3 regions of the Lysinibacillus sp. FSL K6-0057 genome follow, and region 3 is predicted to be linked to each of the others. Evidence: a T-box and tRNA genes for the amino acid it is inferred to sense, from the RefSeq annotation. Region 3 holds a T-box; the other regions hold tRNA genes.

Region 1 (5,888 bases), 510 kb from region 3:
CTGTTACACTACCTCCGCACACTACTTGAATTGATTTTGTAGTGTAAAGGAACACAAAAAAGACTCCACACAATTAAGTGTGAAGCCTTGATACGTAGCATTCTATTGCTAGTTTTAGATACCGGTGGTCGGGGTCGAACCGACACTCCAAAGGAACACGATTTTGAGTCGTGCGCGTCTGCCAATTCCGCCACACCGGCATAATGGCGATAAAAAAAATCGGATAAACCGATTAGCAGTTAAAATATGGAGGCGGCAACCGGATTTGAACCGGTGATAAAGGTGTTGCAGACCTGTGCCTTACCACTTGGCTATGCCGCCATCATACTTGGAGCGGAAGACGAGGTTCGAACTCGCGACCCCCACCTTGGCAAGGTGGTGTTCTACCACTGAACTACTTCCGCAAAAAATGGCTGGGGTACCTGGATTCGAACCAGGGCATGACGGAATCAAAATCCGTTGCCTTACCGCTTGGCTATACCCCAAAAGATAATTAGATAAAAATGGGGCGACTGATGGGAATCGAACCCACGAATGCCTGAACCACAATCAGGTGCGTTAACCACTTCGCCACAACCGCCATAATTACTATTTGGTATTATTCTAATTTAAAATTAAATGGGGCGACTGATGGGAATCGAACCCACGAATGCCTGAACCACAATCAGGTGCGTTAACCACTTCGCCACAACCGCCATAAAATTAAATTGGCAGGGGCAGTAGGAATCGAACCCACATCAAAGGTTTTGGAGACCTCTATTCTACCGTTAAACTATGCCCCTATTAGATTAAAACTGGTGGAGGGGGACGGATTCGAACCGCCGAACCCTAAGGAGCGGATTTACAGTCCGCCGCGTTTAGCCACTTCGCTACCCCTCCGGGAATACATGGTGCCGGCGATAGGAGTCGAACCCACGACCTACTGATTACAAGTCAGTTGCTCTACCAACTGAGCTACACCGGCAAAAAAACATGATGGGTCAGGACGGAATCGAACCGCCGACACTTAGAGCTTCAATCTAATGCTCTACCAACTGAGCTACTGACCCATGTTATTAAAATAAATGGCGGTCCCGACCGGGATCGAACCGGCGATCTCCTGCGTGACAGGCAGGCATGTTAACCGCTACACCACGGGACCATTTGGTTGCGGGGGCCGGATTTGAACCAACGACCTTCGGGTTATGAGCCCGACGAGCTACCACTGCTCCACCCCGCGATAATGATATATACTATTGTAAAAAATAATGGTGGAGGATGACGGGCTCGAACCGCCGACCCTCTGCTTGTAAGGCAGATGCTCTCCCAGCTGAGCTAATCCTCCATCTGGGTATTTAAATGGTGACCCCTACGGGATTCGAACCCGTGTTACCGCCGTGAAAGGGCGGTGTCTTAACCACTTGACCAAGGGGCCAACTATTGGAACAAATCAAAGTGCTGGCGGAGAGTAAGGGATTTGAACCCTTGAGACAGTGTTAACCGCCTACACGATTTCCAATCGTGCTCCTTCGGCCACTCGGACAACTCTCCAAGAATGGCTCCGAAGGCAGGACTCGAACCTGCGACAACCTGATTAACAGTCAGGTGCTACTACCAACTGAGCTACTTCGGAATAATTTTAGTATATAGCCTAGCGACGTCCTACTCTCACAGGGGGAAGCCCCCAACTACCATCGGCGCTAAAGAGCTTAACTTCCGTGTTCGGTATGGGAACGGGTGTGACCTCTTTGCCATCATCACTAGACTATTTGAAAGACAATACTTATTATAACATATCTTATAAAAATTACAAGTATATTATAATATTTTATTCTTTCAAAACTGGATAAACGTGCATTGAATGTTTCAAACGTTTTGGTTAAGTCCTCGATCGATTAGTATTCGTCAGCTCCATGTGTCACCACACTTCCACCTCGAACCTATCTACCTCATCGTCTTTGAGGGATCTTACTTACTTGCGTAATGGGAAATCTCATCTTGAGGGGGGCTTCATGCTTAGATGCTTTCAGCACTTATCCCGTCCACACATAGCTACCCAGCGATGCCTTTGGCAAGACAACTGGTACACCAGCGGTGTGTCCATCCCGGTCCTCTCGTACTAAGGACAGCTCCTCTCAAATTTCCTACGCCCACGACGGATAGGGACCGAACTGTCTCACGACGTTCTGAACCCAGCTCGCGTACCGCTTTAATGGGCGAACAGCCCAACCCTTGGGACCGACTACAGCCCCAGGATGCGATGAGCCGACATCGAGGTGCCAAACCTCCCCGTCGATGTGGACTCTTGGGGGAGATAAGCCTGTTATCCCCGGGGTAGCTTTTATCCGTTGAGCGATGGCCCTTCCATGCGGAACCACCGGATCACTAAGCCCGTCTTTCGACCCTGCTCGACTTGTAGGTCTCGCAGTCAAGCTCCCTTGTGCCTTTACACTCTACGAATGATTTCCAACCATTCTGAGGGAACCTTTGGGCGCCTCCGTTACCTTTTAGGAGGCGACCGCCCCAGTCAAACTGTCCGCCTGACACTGTCTCCTGCCCCGCTAAGGGGCATGGGTTAGAATTTCAATACAACCAGGGTAGTATCCCACCGACGCCTCCTTCGAAGCTGGCGCTCCGAGATCTCTGGCTCCTACCTATCCTGTACAAGTTGTACCAAAATTCAATATCAGGCTACAGTAAAGCTCCACGGGGTCTTTCCGTCCTGTCGCGGGTAACCTGCATCTTCACAGGTACTATAATTTCACCGAGTCTCTCGTTGAGACAGTGCCCAGATCGTTACGCCTTTCGTGCGGGTCGGAACTTACCCGACAAGGAATTTCGCTACCTTAGGACCGTTATAGTTACGGCCGCCGTTTACTGGGGCTTCAATTCGCAGCTTCGCTTGCGCTAACCACTCCTCTTAACCTTCCAGCACCGGGCAGGCGTCAGCCCCTATACGTCACCTTACGGTTTTGCAGAGACCTGTGTTTTTGCTAAACAGTCGCCTGGGCCTATTCACTGCGGCTCTCATGCGCTTGCACGCTCAAGAGCACCCCTTCTCCCGAAGTTACGGGGTCATTTTGCCGAGTTCCTTAACGAGAGTTCTCTCGCACACCTTAGGATTCTCTCCTCGACTACCTGTGTCGGTTTGCGGTACGGGCACCTCTCACCTCGATAGAGGCTTTTCTTGGCAGTGTGAAATCAGGAACTTCGTCCATACGGACTCGCCATCACAGCTCAACGTTACAGTGTGCGGATTTGCCTACACACACGCCTTACTGCTTGGACGCGCATATCCAACAGCGCGCTTACCCTATCCTACTGCGTCCCCCCATTTCTCAAACGGTGAGGAGGTGGTACAGGAATATCAACCTGTTGTCCATCGCCTACGCCTATCGGCCTCGGCTTAGGTCCCGACTAACCCTGAGCGGACGAGCCTTCCTCAGGAAACCTTAGTCATACGGTGGACGGGATTCTCACCCGTCTTTCGCTACTCATACCGGCATTCTCACTTCTAAGCGCTCCACCAGTCCTTCCGGTCTGACTTCAACGCACTTAGAACGCTCTCCTACCACTGACATCGTAGATGTCAATCCACAGCTTCGGTGAATCGTTTAGCCCCGATACATTTTCGGCGCAGCGTCACTCGACCAGTGAGCTATTACGCACTCTTTAAATGATGGCTGCTTCTAAGCCAACATCCTGGTTGTCTGTGCAACGCCACATCCTTTTCCACTTAACGATTACTTTGGGACCTTAGCTGGTGGTCTGGGCTGTTTCCCTTTTGACTACGGATCTTATCACTCGCAGTCTGACTCCCGTGTATAAATATCTGGCATTCGGAGTTTGTCTGAATTCGGTAAACCGGGATGGCCCCCTAGTCCAAACAGTGCTCTACCTCCAGTATTCTCATCACGAGGCTAGCCCTAAAGCTATTTCGGAGAGAACCAGCTATCTCCAAGTTCGATTGGAATTTCTCCGCTACCCACACCTCATCCCCGCACTTTTCAACGTGCGTGGGTTCGGGCCTCCAGTAAGTGTTACCTCACCTTCACCCTGGACATGGGTAGATCACCTGGTTTCGGGTCTACGACCACGTACTATTTCGCCCTATTCAGACTCGCTTTCGCTGCGGCTCCGCCTTCTAAAGCTTAACCTCGCACGTAATCGTAACTCGCCGGTTCATTCTACAAAAGGCACGCTATCACCCATTAACGGGCTCTAACTACTTGTAGGCACACGGTTTCAGGATCTCTTTCACTCCCCTTCCGGGGTGCTTTTCACCTTTCCCTCACGGTACTGGTTCACTATCGGTCACTAGGTAGTATTTAGCCTTGGGAGATGGTCCTCCCGGATTCCGACGGAATTTCACGTGTTCCGCCGTACTCAGGATCCACTCAGGAGAGAACGAACTTTCGACTACAGGGCTTTTACCTGCTCTGGCGGACCTTTCCAAGTCGCTTCATCTAACTCGCTCTTTTGTAACTCCGTATTGAGTGTCCTACAACCCCAAGAGGCAAGCCTCTTGGTTTGGGCTCTTCCCGTTTCGCTCGCCGCTACTCAGGGAATCGATTTTTCTTTCTCTTCCTCCAGGTACTTAGATGTTTCAGTTCCCTGGGTCTGCCTTCAAGACGCTATGTATTCACGTCAAGATACTACGCGATTAAACGTAGTGGGTTCCCCCATTCGGAAATCTCCGGATCAAAGCTCACTTACAGCTCCCCGAAGCATATCGGTGTTAGTGCCGTCCTTCTTCGGCTCCTAGTGCCAAGGCATTCGCCGTGCGCCCTTAATAACTTAACCAAGTTATTAAGCCTATAAAAAACTTAAAAAATAAATGTGTTTGTTACAATTTCAATGTCGTTTTATCCAGTTTTCAAAGAACAAGTTTTGAAGCATTTCATTCAGAAGAATGAACCTTCAAAACTGAACGCAAAACGTAATCTTACAAACCCAAGGTTTGTATTCCGAAATAATCCTTAGAAAGGAGGTGATCCAGCCGCACCTTCCGATACGGCTACCTTGTTACGACTTCACCCCAATCATCTATCCCACCTTCGGCGGCTGGCTCCAAAAGGTTACCTCACCGACTTCGGGTGTTACAAACTCTCGTGGTGTGACGGGCGGTGTGTACAAGGCCCGGGAACGTATTCACCGCGGCATGCTGATCCGCGATTACTAGCGATTCCGGCTTCATGTAGGCGAGTTGCAGCCTACAATCCGAACTGAGAACGACTTTATCGGATTAGCTCCCTCTCGCGAGTTGGCAACCGTTTGTATCGTCCATTGTAGCACGTGTGTAGCCCAGGTCATAAGGGGCATGATGATTTGACGTCATCCCCACCTTCCTCCGGTTTGTCACCGGCAGTCACCTTAGAGTGCCCAACTAAATGATGGCAACTAAGATCAAGGGTTGCGCTCGTTGCGGGACTTAACCCAACATCTCACGACACGAGCTGACGACAACCATGCACCACCTGTCACCGTTGCCCCCGAAGGGGAAACTATATCTCTACAGTGGTCAACGGGATGTCAAGACCTGGTAAGGTTCTTCGCGTTGCTTCGAATTAAACCACATGCTCCACCGCTTGTGCGGGCCCCCGTCAATTCCTTTGAGTTTCAGTCTTGCGACCGTACTCCCCAGGCGGAGTGCTTAATGCGTTAGCTGCAGCACTAAGGGGCGGAAACCCCCTAACACTTAGCACTCATCGTTTACGGCGTGGACTACCAGGGTATCTAATCCTGTTTGCTCCCCACGCTTTCGCGCCTCAGTGTCAGTTACAGACCAGATAGTCGCCTTCGCCACTGGTGTTCCTCCAAATCTCTACGCATTTCACCGCTACACTTGGAATTCCACTATCCTCTTCTGCACTCAAGTCTCCCAGTTTCCAATGACCCTCCACGGTTGA
Region 2 (5,888 bases), 1.6 Mb from region 3:
TAGTAATCGCGGATCAGCATGCCGCGGTGAATACGTTCCCGGGCCTTGTACACACCGCCCGTCACACCACGAGAGTTTGTAACACCCGAAGTCGGTGAGGTAACCTTTTGGAGCCAGCCGCCGAAGGTGGGATAGATGATTGGGGTGAAGTCGTAACAAGGTAGCCGTATCGGAAGGTGCGGCTGGATCACCTCCTTTCTAAGGATTATTTCGGAATACAAACCTTGGGTTTGTAAGATTACGTTTTGCGTTCAGTTTTGAAGGTTCATTCTTTCTGAATGAAACACTTCAAAACTTGTTCTTTGAAAACTGGATAAAACGACATTGAAATTGTAACAAACACATTTATTTTTTAAGTTTTTTATAGGCTTAATAACTTGGTTAAGTTATTAAGGGCGCACGGCGAATGCCTTGGCACTAGGAGCCGAAGAAGGACGGCACTAACACCGATATGCTTCGGGGAGCTGTAAGTGAGCTTTGATCCGGAGATTTCCGAATGGGGGAACCCACTACGTTTAATCGCGTAGTATCTTGACGTGAATACATAGCGTCTTGAAGGCAGACCCAGGGAACTGAAACATCTAAGTACCTGGAGGAAGAGAAAGAAAAATCGATTCCCTGAGTAGCGGCGAGCGAAACGGGAAGAGCCCAAACCAAGAGGCTTGCCTCTTGGGGTTGTAGGACACTCAATACGGAGTTACAAAAGAGCGAGTTAGATGAAGCGACTTGGAAAGGTCCGCCAGAGCAGGTAAAAGCCCTGTAGTCGAAAGTTCGTTCCCTCCTGAGTGGATCCTGAGTACGGCGGAACACGTGAAATTCCGTCGGAATCCGGGAGGACCATCTCCCAAGGCTAAATACTACCTAGTGACCGATAGTGAACCAGTACCGTGAGGGAAAGGTGAAAAGCACCCCGGAAGGGGAGTGAAAGAGATCCTGAAACCGTGTGCCTACAAGTAGTTAGAGCCCGTTAATGGGTGATAGCGTGCCTTTTGTAGAATGAACCGGCGAGTTACGATTACGTGCGAGGTTAAGCTTTAGAAGGCGGAGCCGCAGCGAAAGCGAGTCTGAATAGGGCGAAATAGTACGTGGTCGTAGACCCGAAACCAGGTGATCTACCCATGTCCAGGGTGAAGGTGAGGTAACACTTACTGGAGGCCCGAACCCACGCACGTTGAAAAGTGCGGGGATGAGGTGTGGGTAGCGGAGAAATTCCAATCGAACTTGGAGATAGCTGGTTCTCTCCGAAATAGCTTTAGGGCTAGCCTCGTGATGAGAATACTGGAGGTAGAGCACTGTTTGGACTAGGGGGCCATCCCGGTTTACCGAATTCAGACAAACTCCGAATGCCAGATATTTATACACGGGAGTCAGACTGCGAGTGATAAGATCCGTAGTCAAAAGGGAAACAGCCCAGACCACCAGCTAAGGTCCCAAAGTAATCGTTAAGTGGAAAAGGATGTGGCGTTGCACAGACAACCAGGATGTTGGCTTAGAAGCAGCCATCATTTAAAGAGTGCGTAATAGCTCACTGGTCGAGTGACGCTGCGCCGAAAATGTATCGGGGCTAAACGATTCACCGAAGCTGTGGATTGACATCTACGATGTCAGTGGTAGGAGAGCGTTCTAAGTGCGTTGAAGTCAGACCGGAAGGACTGGTGGAGCGCTTAGAAGTGAGAATGCCGGTATGAGTAGCGAAAGACGGGTGAGAATCCCGTCCACCGTATGACTAAGGTTTCCTGAGGAAGGCTCGTCCGCTCAGGGTTAGTCGGGACCTAAGCCGAGGCCGATAGGCGTAGGCGATGGACAACAGGTTGATATTCCTGTACCACCTCCTCACCGTTTGAGAAATGGGGGGACGCAGTAGGATAGGGTAAGCGCGCTGTTGGATATGCGCGTCCAAGCAGTAAGGCGTGTGTGTAGGCAAATCCGCACACTGTAACGTTGAGCTGTGATGGCGAGTCCGTATGGACGAAGTTCCTGATTTCACACTGCCAAGAAAAGCCTCTATCGAGGTGAGAGGTGCCCGTACCGCAAACCGACACAGGTAGTCGAGGAGAGAATCCTAAGGTGTGCGAGAGAACTCTCGTTAAGGAACTCGGCAAAATGACCCCGTAACTTCGGGAGAAGGGGTGCTCTTGAGCGTGCAAGCGCATGAGAGCCGCAGTGAATAGGCCCAGGCGACTGTTTAGCAAAAACACAGGTCTCTGCAAAACCGTAAGGTGACGTATAGGGGCTGACGCCTGCCCGGTGCTGGAAGGTTAAGAGGAGTGGTTAGCGCAAGCGAAGCTGCGAATTGAAGCCCCAGTAAACGGCGGCCGTAACTATAACGGTCCTAAGGTAGCGAAATTCCTTGTCGGGTAAGTTCCGACCCGCACGAAAGGCGTAACGATCTGGGCACTGTCTCAACGAGAGACTCGGTGAAATTATAGTACCTGTGAAGATGCAGGTTACCCGCGACAGGACGGAAAGACCCCGTGGAGCTTTACTGTAGCCTGATATTGAATTTTGGTACAACTTGTACAGGATAGGTAGGAGCCAGAGATCTCGGAGCGCCAGCTTCGAAGGAGGCGTCGGTGGGATACTACCCTGGTTGTATTGAAATTCTAACCCATGCCCCTTAGCGGGGCAGGAGACAGTGTCAGGCGGACAGTTTGACTGGGGCGGTCGCCTCCTAAAAGGTAACGGAGGCGCCCAAAGGTTCCCTCAGAATGGTTGGAAATCATTCGTAGAGTGTAAAGGCACAAGGGAGCTTGACTGCGAGACCTACAAGTCGAGCAGGGTCGAAAGACGGGCTTAGTGATCCGGTGGTTCCGCATGGAAGGGCCATCGCTCAACGGATAAAAGCTACCCCGGGGATAACAGGCTTATCTCCCCCAAGAGTCCACATCGACGGGGAGGTTTGGCACCTCGATGTCGGCTCATCGCATCCTGGGGCTGTAGTCGGTCCCAAGGGTTGGGCTGTTCGCCCATTAAAGCGGTACGCGAGCTGGGTTCAGAACGTCGTGAGACAGTTCGGTCCCTATCCGTCGTGGGCGTAGGAAATTTGAGAGGAGCTGTCCTTAGTACGAGAGGACCGGGATGGACACACCGCTGGTGTACCAGTTGTCTTGCCAAAGGCATCGCTGGGTAGCTATGTGTGGACGGGATAAGTGCTGAAAGCATCTAAGCATGAAGCCCCCCTCAAGATGAGATTTCCCATTACGCAAGTAAGTAAGATCCCTCAAAGACGATGAGGTAGATAGGTTCGAGGTGGAAGTGTGGTGACACATGGAGCTGACGAATACTAATCGATCGAGGACTTAACCAAAACGTTTGACACATTCAATGCACGTTTATCCAGTTTTGAAAGAATAAGTCTTTCAACTGAATAAGTGAAGTGATGATGGCAAAGAGGTCACACCCGTTCCCATACCGAACACGGAAGTTAAGCTCTTTAGCGCCGATGGTAGTTGGGGGTTTCCCCCTGTGAGAGTAGGACATCGCTTCGCTTATTTTTTGTGGAGGATTAGCTCAGCTGGGAGAGCATCTGCCTTACAAGCAGAGGGTCGGCGGTTCGAGCCCGTCATCCTCCACCATTATGGTCCCGTGGTGTAGCGGTTAACATGCCTGCCTGTCACGCAGGAGATCGCCGGTTCGATCCCGGTCGGGACCGCCATTATTATTGCCGGTGTAGCTCAGTTGGTAGAGCAACTGACTTGTAATCAGTAGGTCGTGGGTTCGACTCCTATCGCCGGCACCATTCCCTTGGAGGGGTAGCGAAGTGGCTAAACGCGGCGGACTGTAAATCCGCTCCTTAGGGTTCGGCGGTTCGAATCCGTCCCCCTCCACCATTTTAGGGGCATAGTTCAACGGTAGAATAGAGGTCTCCAAAACCTTTGGTGTGGGTTCGATTCCTACTGCCCCTGCCAGGTATTGAGGTACTCGTTCATATATAGCTATTATTTTATAGTGGCGATTGTGGCGAAGTGGTTAACGCATCGGATTGTGGTTCCGACATTCGTGGGTTCGATTCCCATCAGTCGCCCCATTTCAAAATTGGGGTATAGCCAAGCGGTAAGGCAACGGATTTTGATTCCGTCATGCCTAGGTTCGAATCCTAGTACCCCAGCCATTTTTTATTTTACGAGCCATTAGCTCAGTTGGTAGAGCATCTGACTTTTAATCAGAGGGTCGAAGGTTCGAGTCCTTCATGGCTCATCATTTTTTAATTAATATGCGCCCGTAGCTCAATTGGATAGAGCGTCTGACTACGGATCAGAAGGTTATGGGTTCGACTCCTGTCGGGCGCGCCAATAAATTCACGTTTACGGAATGTAGCTCAGCTTGGTAGAGCACTTGGTTTGGGACCAAGGGGTCGTAGGTTCGAATCCTGTCATTCCGACCATCTTTCATGATAAATGGGGCCTTAGCTCAGCTGGGAGAGCGCCTGCCTTGCACGCAGGAGGTCAGCGGTTCGATCCCGCTAGGCTCCACCATTTTAATATTTTTGGAGGTATACCCAAGTCTGGCTGAAGGGATCGGTCTTGAAAACCGACAGGCGGGTAACACCGCGCGGGGGTTCGAATCCCTCTACCTCCTCCATTTTCCGGGTCAGTAGCTCAGTTGGTAGAGCATTAGATTGAAGCTCTAAGTGTCGGCGGTTCGATTCCGTCCTGACCCACCATTATTGCGGGTGTAGTTTAATGGTAAAACCTCAGCCTTCCAAGCTGATGTCGTGAGTTCGATTCTCATCACCCGCTCCAAAATGGGCCTATAGCTCAGCTGGTTAGAGCGCACGCCTGATAAGCGTGAGGTCGATGGTTCGAGTCCATTTAGGCCCATCATTATTCCGAAGTAGCTCAGTTGGTAGTAGCACCTGACTGTTAATCAGGTTGTCGCAGGTTCGAGTCCTGCCTTCGGAGCCACGGCCCGTTGGTCAAGTGGTTAAGACACCGCCCTTTCACGGCGGTAACACGGGTTCGAATCCCGTACGGGTCATCAAGCATGTAGCACAGATGTGTGTTACATGCTTTTTTCTATTTTCTTTAAGTACATTCTCCTTTTTCATGTTGTTGAAAAAAGATCATGTCATTAGTAGAAAAAGACCTTTTAGCAAGGTGAGGGGTTGATTTCCGTTCCGCCAGCGTCCTTTCCAGGGGGCGTCCGATGAGCCGCTTCACTCACTAGCGTTCGCTCCAGGGTCTCCTTTGTGACGCTAAATCCCTTAGGAGTGACGCTGGCTCCACTCCAATCAACCATGTGCAAAAGTGTCTTTTCCTTATCTTACATACTAACCGTAGCGATCAAAATAGCCCATGATTTGTATAATTAGATAGGCTCTTATTTTCATTGTGTAGTGACAACACCCCTTCATAAAGGGTAGTGAAGACCTTCACTTTATTTGAAAACCTTTGCTAAAAAAGTTAACATTTTGTAGGTTGGAGTGGAGGGCTACTTGACTCCCGTGGGATAGCGAGACAGGCGAGCCCCTGCACGGAGCGGTAGCAGAGGAAGCGGCTCGGCGCTCGCCCACAGGAAAGCAAGTAGCCTGCAACGGAAATCCGTTTTCACCTTTCACAAAAATTCTATTGTTAGTTTTGTTTTTCAACACTATGTAGATTCTCTTTACGAAAGAGAATCTACAGATTAAATTTGAACAAACTATTTCATATATAAAATATGTATGTTTTTTCAAGTACTATTTTCATGGTGCTTGTTGTTTTGTTCCTCTAATATGAGGATAAGTGGAGGAATCGATATGAATATACAGGAGATACAGCAATTTTTAAGTTTATACCAGACAGAACAAAATAAATCAGAACTTTGGTTAAAGAATAGATTACAGGAAGTTGAAAATGCAGGTGAATATTACCCAACAACTGAGGAGCTAGTTTTTGGTGCACGAGTGG
Region 3 (5,888 bases):
TTTGTGTTGATTCTAGTACGGATGTTACAAGCGTATTACCGCCATTTGTAACGTTGTAGATACGATAACCAACAACATCATTCGATGACTCTGACCAAGATAATGTAGAGCCATTTACTGAAGCTGAGACAGCTGCTGGTGGGCTGCCATCTGCTGGGAAATCAACAGCTGATACAGATGAATTCGACAATGTTGAATTCTTTGGTAACAGACTAGCAGGGTTACCGCCAAGTCTACCTAACATTCGTTTAATAAAGTCTTGATTAATGCCTGCACCACCTGCTTTGACAAATTCTGCTGGTGTATTTGGCAGCGCATTATAAGTTTTACCTTTAATCGTCACAACACTTGAAGATGCTAAGCTATCATCAGGTTGAGATGGTAAAAATACCTTCGCATTAAATAAATCGGAACGTACAAGACCTGCGCTAGCGCAAGCTGCAGAAGGGGCCATGCCGGAAATACCACAGAATGATGCAGTCACAACATTTTTAGGCGCCTTAAAGCTTGTTGGTGGATCGATTAGCTGAGGGTCCGCATCGTAAACGGCATTCATTAACGTACCCCAAAGCTTATTCACACGAACGCTTGGCTGTAAGTAGGTGTTGTTAAATGCATAAAGTGTACGAGGTTGATCGTAACCCATCCAAACACCAAGAGATACATTTGGGTTATAACCAACTAGCCAAACATCTTTATACTCTTGAGAAGTCCCTGTTTTTGCAGCGAAATCAGAAGAGAATTTTAAGGTATTTCGTGCCATTGTCCCTGTACCTTTAGTAAGAACATCACGTAACATATCTGTCACGATATAGGATGTTTCTGGGCTAAATACTTGAACAGGTTCTACCTCATGTTTGTAAATAATATTGCCTTCTTGGTCTTCGATACGATCAATCATATAGGCATCAATGAATTGACCACCATTTGCAAAAGTAGCAAAGGCATTTGTATTTTCTTCTACAGTAGTCCCTTCACTTAAAGCACCAATACCAGTTGCTAGGTTAGTGAAGTCATCTGGGTGTAATTTTGTGAATCCCATTTTTACTAACAAATCAGCGGGGCGTCTATTAATAATATCATTATATAAACGTAGCGCTGATATGTTTTGAGAGTCTGCTAATGCCTCACGTGCAGGAATAAGTCCTCGCTCATCACTTGTAATATAGTTGCTTGGACTCCATTTACCAATAGAGAATTTCACGTCAACTAATGGGCTACCTGCACCAATAACTCCATATTCTATAGCAGGACCATAAACAAGTAATGGCTTCATTGTAGAACCGTTAGAACGGTAAGCTTGTGTTGCGTGGTTTACTTGAATTGTTTTAAAGTCTCGACCACCGACAAAGCTTAAAATGCGACCTGTGGTATTTTCTATTAAAATACTACCTACCTGTACGGGCATCTCAATATCAATTTCTTCACCAGTAACAGGGTCTTTCCCTTTACCAGTATACGTATGTCCATAATACTGGAAGTCCTTTGCTGCTTTTTGCATCGCATCATACATATCTTTATTAATAGTTGAGTAAATGCGATAGCCCTTAGAACGAACATCACGATCTGCTAAAATCGTATATTTATCCTTTAATTTTTTTTCTGACTTTAAGCGCTCTGGGTCAATCCCATCATCTTTTGCTAGTTTTTCAGCAATAATGTCATTTGCACGAGCTTCAAGCTCATAAGTCAGCCATGGATAACGATCCTCCGCACGCATTTCTGGTCCGCGGAAATCTGCAGCAATATCATAGTTTAACGCTTCATTATATTGCGCATCGTCAATATAACCAGCTTCTTTCATACGATAAAGTACTGTTTTCATACGATCAATACCTGGTTTCAAAGCTTCTTCACTTTTCAGTTCACCTGTATTCGTAAATGGTGTATAAGCAAATGGTGCCTGTGGAATACCAGCTATGTACGCAGCTTGAGGAAGAGACAATTCTTTTGCTTTTACGCCAAAAATCCCTTCAGCAGCTGTTTCAACACCTGCAATATTTCGTCCTGAAGAGTTACGACCATACGGAATAATATTTAAATAAGCCTCTAATATTTCTTCCTTCGTCATAAAATGTTCTAAACGCATCGCCAGTAAAATTTCCTTAGCTTTACGTTCATAGGATACTTCATTTGTTAGTACTTGGTTTTTAATAAGTTGTTGGGTAAGTGTAGATCCACCTGTTTGCGTAGCAGAATTTGTGACATCTTGTAATAACCCACGAATAACCGCTTTTGGTACAATTCCGTTATGCTCTCGGAAATATTCATCTTCTGTTGCCAGAACAGCATTCACAACCTCTGGTGCAACATTGCTAAGCGAAGTTTCACGTCGGTCTAAATCTGTCCGCAATTTCCCAATATAAATATCGTTGGCAAAATAAATTTCACTGGTTTCTTCATAACTAAAAATTTGATCGCGCAGCTCTTCTTTTGAGCGTAGCGGTTCTTCTTTTACAAGAGAAGCAAAATAACCAGCTCCAACTGAACCGACAAATACAGTACCAACCAATGCAAAGACTAAAAATAGTAAAAATAAGTTCCAGGTAACACTACCTGAAATACGTAATTTCTTCATCCATTTTTGTTCAAGTAATTCATCGATCTTTGCATTGATTTTTTCAATCCAATCTTTCAATGTATCGACCTCCTAAAATCTTGTCTATTATAGCACATATTGTTTTAGCACGAACATAGTTATTGACTTTGAAAAAGAATCGTATAGAATTATGTTTATAGTTTTCTGGTGATGAAGAGTTTGCAGTAGTGTCTATATTCCCTGTTTAGAGAGCCAGTGGTTGGTGAAAACTGGTCATAATGTAGAGACGAATTACGTGCTTGGAGCTTAGACGTGCGCGCCTGCGATAAAGGCGATTGAATGAAGTGGAAGGTGGATGACATCTTCAAGCTGGGTGGTACCGCGTTAGTTTGCAACTTAACGTCCCTGCATGCAATTGTTTGCGTGTAGGGACTTTTTTATTTAAAAATGTCCATGCACGTAACGAATTTCAACCATTTTAGGAGGAATGAACATGACAAACGAATTATTACAAGATTTAGAATGGCGTGGTTTGCTCTACCAACAAACAGATGCGGAAGGTATGGCAAAACTATTAGATGAACAATCAGTATCTTTATACTGTGGTGTAGATCCAACAGCTGACTCCATGCATATTGGACATATTGTTCCATTGTTAACACTTCGTCGCTTCCAAAAAGCGGGTCACCGTCCAATTTTACTTGTTGGTGGTGCGACAGGGATGATCGGTGATCCATCTGGTCGTTCAGAAGAGCGTCAATTACAAACGGTAGAGCAAATCGATAAAAACGTTCAAGGAATCCGTAGTCAATTAGAACGTATTTTTGATTTTGCGGAAGATGGCAATGGTGCTCAGCTTGTGAACAATCGTGACTGGATTGGTAATATAAACACAATTGAATTTTTACGTGATTACGGGAAATTAATTAACGTGAACTATATGTTAGCAAAGGATACGATTGCTTCTCGTCTTGACACAGGAATCTCGTTTACAGAGTTTGCCTATACATTAATTCAAGGTATTGATTACAATCATTTATACAATCACTACAATTGCCGTATTCAAGTAGGTGGCTCTGACCAATGGGGTAATATTACAACAGGTTTAGAGGTTATTCGTAAAACACACGAGGAAGAAACGAAAGCCTTTGGGATTACGATTCCATTAGTAACAAAGGCAGATGGCACAAAGTTTGGTAAAACAGCAGGTGGTGCTGTATGGCTAGATAGTAAGAAAACATCTCCATATGAGTTCTACCAATTCTGGATCAATGCTGCGGATGCAGATGTCATTAAATACTTAAAAATCTTCACGTTCCTTTCTCGTGAAGAAATTGAAGCATTAGCAGTCTCTGTAGAGGAGGAGCCGCATTTACGTAAGGCACAAAAAGCGCTAGCTGAAGAAATGACTCGTTTAATTCATGGTCAAGAGGCATTAGAGCAAGCCATTCGTATTACAGCAGCTTTGTTCTCAGGGGATCTAAAAGCACTTTCAGCTGAAGAAATGAAGGATGCTTTTAAAGATGTTCCTTCTATTGAAATGGCTAAAGAGGACAAAAACATTGTTGATCTTCTTGTAGAAGCAGGCATTTCATCTTCAAAACGTCAAGCACGTGAGGACGTATCAAATGGTGCAATTAGTATAAACGGTGAAAAGGTAACGGATTTAGAATACGTAGTCGATGCCAAGGATCGTTTAGAGGATGCATTCGGCATTGTCCGTCGAGGTAAGAAAAAATATCATATGGTGAAATTTGTATAATTTCTATTAGCAAAACCACATTCCCAAAAACGAGGGGATGTGGTTTTTTAATCATAAGAAACTCGGCGGTTTTATTTGTTCATATTCTTTAGGATGCAGTATTTTTGCAAGCTTGATGGCACCTTCAATAAGACGTGGAGAAGGGCGACAATACAGCCATTCTTCCATTACATGAAGCTGTTCCGATTGAACGGCATGTAGCTCTTTGGCATATGGACGTTTTAATAAATGAGCAGGTTGTATACGTTCAAATGCTACACCAACCCAAGCCATCATGATGTAGTCGGGCTTACGTTCAACAACATCTGTCCAATCAGTTTGAACACTGGCAAGTTCTACATCTTGAAATAGATTGATGCCACCAGCAAGAGCACTAATTTCCGTTAGCCAATTTATTTTCCCAGGAGTAAAAATAGGATTTGGCCACCATTCCCAATAGAGGGTAGGTTTCTTCGGGATGGTTTGTGCAATGGAATGCATTTTTTCGATGGAATGTATATACTCTTCAGCAATGTTCTTTGCTTGTTCTTCCACTTGACAAGCCTTACCGAGGGTTATAAGATCCTGCGCAATTTCCTCTAATGAGTTTGCGTTAAAAATAATATGAGGAATATTTCTTTCTTTTAATGCCTCAATGTTTCTTTCCATACCGGGTACACTCAAGGAAGCCAGGACAAGATCAGGCTGTAATGCCTCTAATGCATCCATATTAATCGATAAATCTGGCCCAAGCTGCGGTAACTCTTTAACCGTTGCTGGCCAATCCGAATAATCATCGACGCCAACGAGCTGGTCTGTCAGCCCTAAATAGGCGACTAATTCTGTATTGCTAGGACAAATTGAAATTAAACGCATATCGTTTTCTCCTATTCTTTTTAAGAAAAGTATAGCGAGAGTTTCTAGGATAGACAATGTGTGTATAAAAAAGGTGGAGAAAACATTTGTTTTCTCCACCTTTTGTCATGAGAGGCTTATAGGAAACCTTCGATTAAGAAAGGGCAACTGCTTCGAGTGACTCTTCTTTTTTCACAATAGGTCCCATTGCGTTTGTAATGATTTGTTTGATATCCTCTAGTGTTGCTTTACGAGGATTCGTCTCAGCACACACATCTAACAATGCATTTTTTGCTAGGATCTCAATATCCTCATCTTTTGCACCTAATTCACGGAAGCCACTAGGAATATTTAAATCTTGTGATAACTTCTCAATAGCTGTAATAGCCTTTTCAGCGGCATCGCGCTTACTTAAACCTTCCACATTTTCTCCTAATAATTCAGCGATACGAGCAAAGCGCTCTGTACGTGCTGTTACATTGAATCGGCAAACATGTGGCAATAAAATAGCATTGCACACGCCATGCGGTAGATTATAGAAACCGCCCAATTGATGAGCAATTGCATGTACATAGCCAAGTGATGCATTGTTAAAGGCCATTCCCGCTAAAAATTGTGCATATACCATTTGTTCACGCGCTTCTATATCAGCTCCATTTGCATAGGCACGTGGTAAAAATTCAGGAATCAGTTGAAGTACTTTTTCAGCACATGCATCTGTAATTGGTGTGGCATTCGTAGAAACGAATGATT

The links. The T-box of region 3 lies ahead of tyrS (tyrosine--tRNA ligase). A T-box ahead of a tRNA ligase gene usually reads a tRNA of that ligase, here a tRNA-Tyr.
Region 1: it has a tRNA-Tyr gene. The T-box ahead of tyrS (tyrosine--tRNA ligase) is inferred to sense a tRNA for this amino acid. The anticodon was not compared.
Region 2: it has a tRNA-Tyr gene. The T-box ahead of tyrS (tyrosine--tRNA ligase) is inferred to sense a tRNA for this amino acid. The anticodon was not compared.

Annotation. Positions count from the first base shown of each region.
Region 1 is NZ_CP152047.1:4,273,692-4,279,579, forward strand. It holds tRNA gene MHB40_RS21350 (tRNA-Leu) at 120-200, opposite strand; tRNA gene MHB40_RS21355 (tRNA-Cys) at 248-321, opposite strand; tRNA gene MHB40_RS21360 (tRNA-Gly) at 330-404, opposite strand; tRNA gene MHB40_RS21365 (tRNA-Gln) at 411-485, opposite strand; tRNA gene MHB40_RS21370 (tRNA-His) at 505-580, opposite strand; tRNA gene MHB40_RS21375 (tRNA-His) at 620-695, opposite strand; tRNA gene MHB40_RS21380 (tRNA-Trp) at 709-782, opposite strand; tRNA gene MHB40_RS21385 (tRNA-Tyr) at 796-879, opposite strand; tRNA gene MHB40_RS21390 (tRNA-Thr) at 889-964, opposite strand; tRNA gene MHB40_RS21395 (tRNA-Phe) at 977-1,049, opposite strand; tRNA gene MHB40_RS21400 (tRNA-Asp) at 1,066-1,141, opposite strand; tRNA gene MHB40_RS21405 (tRNA-Met) at 1,145-1,219, opposite strand; tRNA gene MHB40_RS21410 (tRNA-Val) at 1,249-1,324, opposite strand; tRNA gene MHB40_RS21415 (tRNA-Glu) at 1,340-1,414, opposite strand; tRNA gene MHB40_RS21420 (tRNA-Ser) at 1,439-1,530, opposite strand; tRNA gene MHB40_RS21425 (tRNA-Asn) at 1,536-1,612, opposite strand; rRNA gene rrf (5S ribosomal RNA) at 1,629-1,744, opposite strand; rRNA gene MHB40_RS21435 (23S ribosomal RNA) at 1,855-4,782, opposite strand; rRNA gene MHB40_RS21440 (16S ribosomal RNA) at 4,963-5,888, opposite strand, start outside.
Region 2 is NZ_CP152047.1:283,843-289,730, forward strand. It holds rRNA gene MHB40_RS01265 (16S ribosomal RNA) at 1-198, shown strand, start outside; rRNA gene MHB40_RS01270 (23S ribosomal RNA) at 380-3,307, shown strand; rRNA gene rrf (5S ribosomal RNA) at 3,373-3,488, shown strand; tRNA gene MHB40_RS01280 (tRNA-Val) at 3,500-3,575, shown strand; tRNA gene MHB40_RS01285 (tRNA-Asp) at 3,580-3,655, shown strand; tRNA gene MHB40_RS01290 (tRNA-Thr) at 3,664-3,739, shown strand; tRNA gene MHB40_RS01295 (tRNA-Tyr) at 3,747-3,830, shown strand; tRNA gene MHB40_RS01300 (tRNA-Trp) at 3,835-3,908, shown strand; tRNA gene MHB40_RS01305 (tRNA-His) at 3,952-4,027, shown strand; tRNA gene MHB40_RS01310 (tRNA-Gln) at 4,037-4,111, shown strand; tRNA gene MHB40_RS01315 (tRNA-Lys) at 4,125-4,197, shown strand; tRNA gene MHB40_RS01320 (tRNA-Arg) at 4,216-4,292, shown strand; tRNA gene MHB40_RS01325 (tRNA-Pro) at 4,308-4,384, shown strand; tRNA gene MHB40_RS01330 (tRNA-Ala) at 4,400-4,475, shown strand; tRNA gene MHB40_RS01335 (tRNA-Ser) at 4,489-4,581, shown strand; tRNA gene MHB40_RS01340 (tRNA-Phe) at 4,588-4,663, shown strand; tRNA gene MHB40_RS01345 (tRNA-Gly) at 4,669-4,742, shown strand; tRNA gene MHB40_RS01350 (tRNA-Ile) at 4,747-4,820, shown strand; tRNA gene MHB40_RS01355 (tRNA-Asn) at 4,828-4,904, shown strand; tRNA gene MHB40_RS01360 (tRNA-Glu) at 4,906-4,977, shown strand; gene MHB40_RS01365 (nitric oxide synthase oxygenase) at 5,738-5,888, shown strand, end outside.
Region 3 is NZ_CP152047.1:3,760,937-3,766,824, reverse strand. It holds gene MHB40_RS18655 (transglycosylase domain-containing protein) at 1-2,638, opposite strand, end outside; T-box leader at 2,741-2,949, shown strand; gene tyrS (tyrosine--tRNA ligase) at 3,033-4,301, shown strand; gene MHB40_RS18645 (cobalamin-binding protein) at 4,353-5,156, opposite strand; gene MHB40_RS18640 (iron-containing alcohol dehydrogenase) at 5,290-5,888, opposite strand, start outside.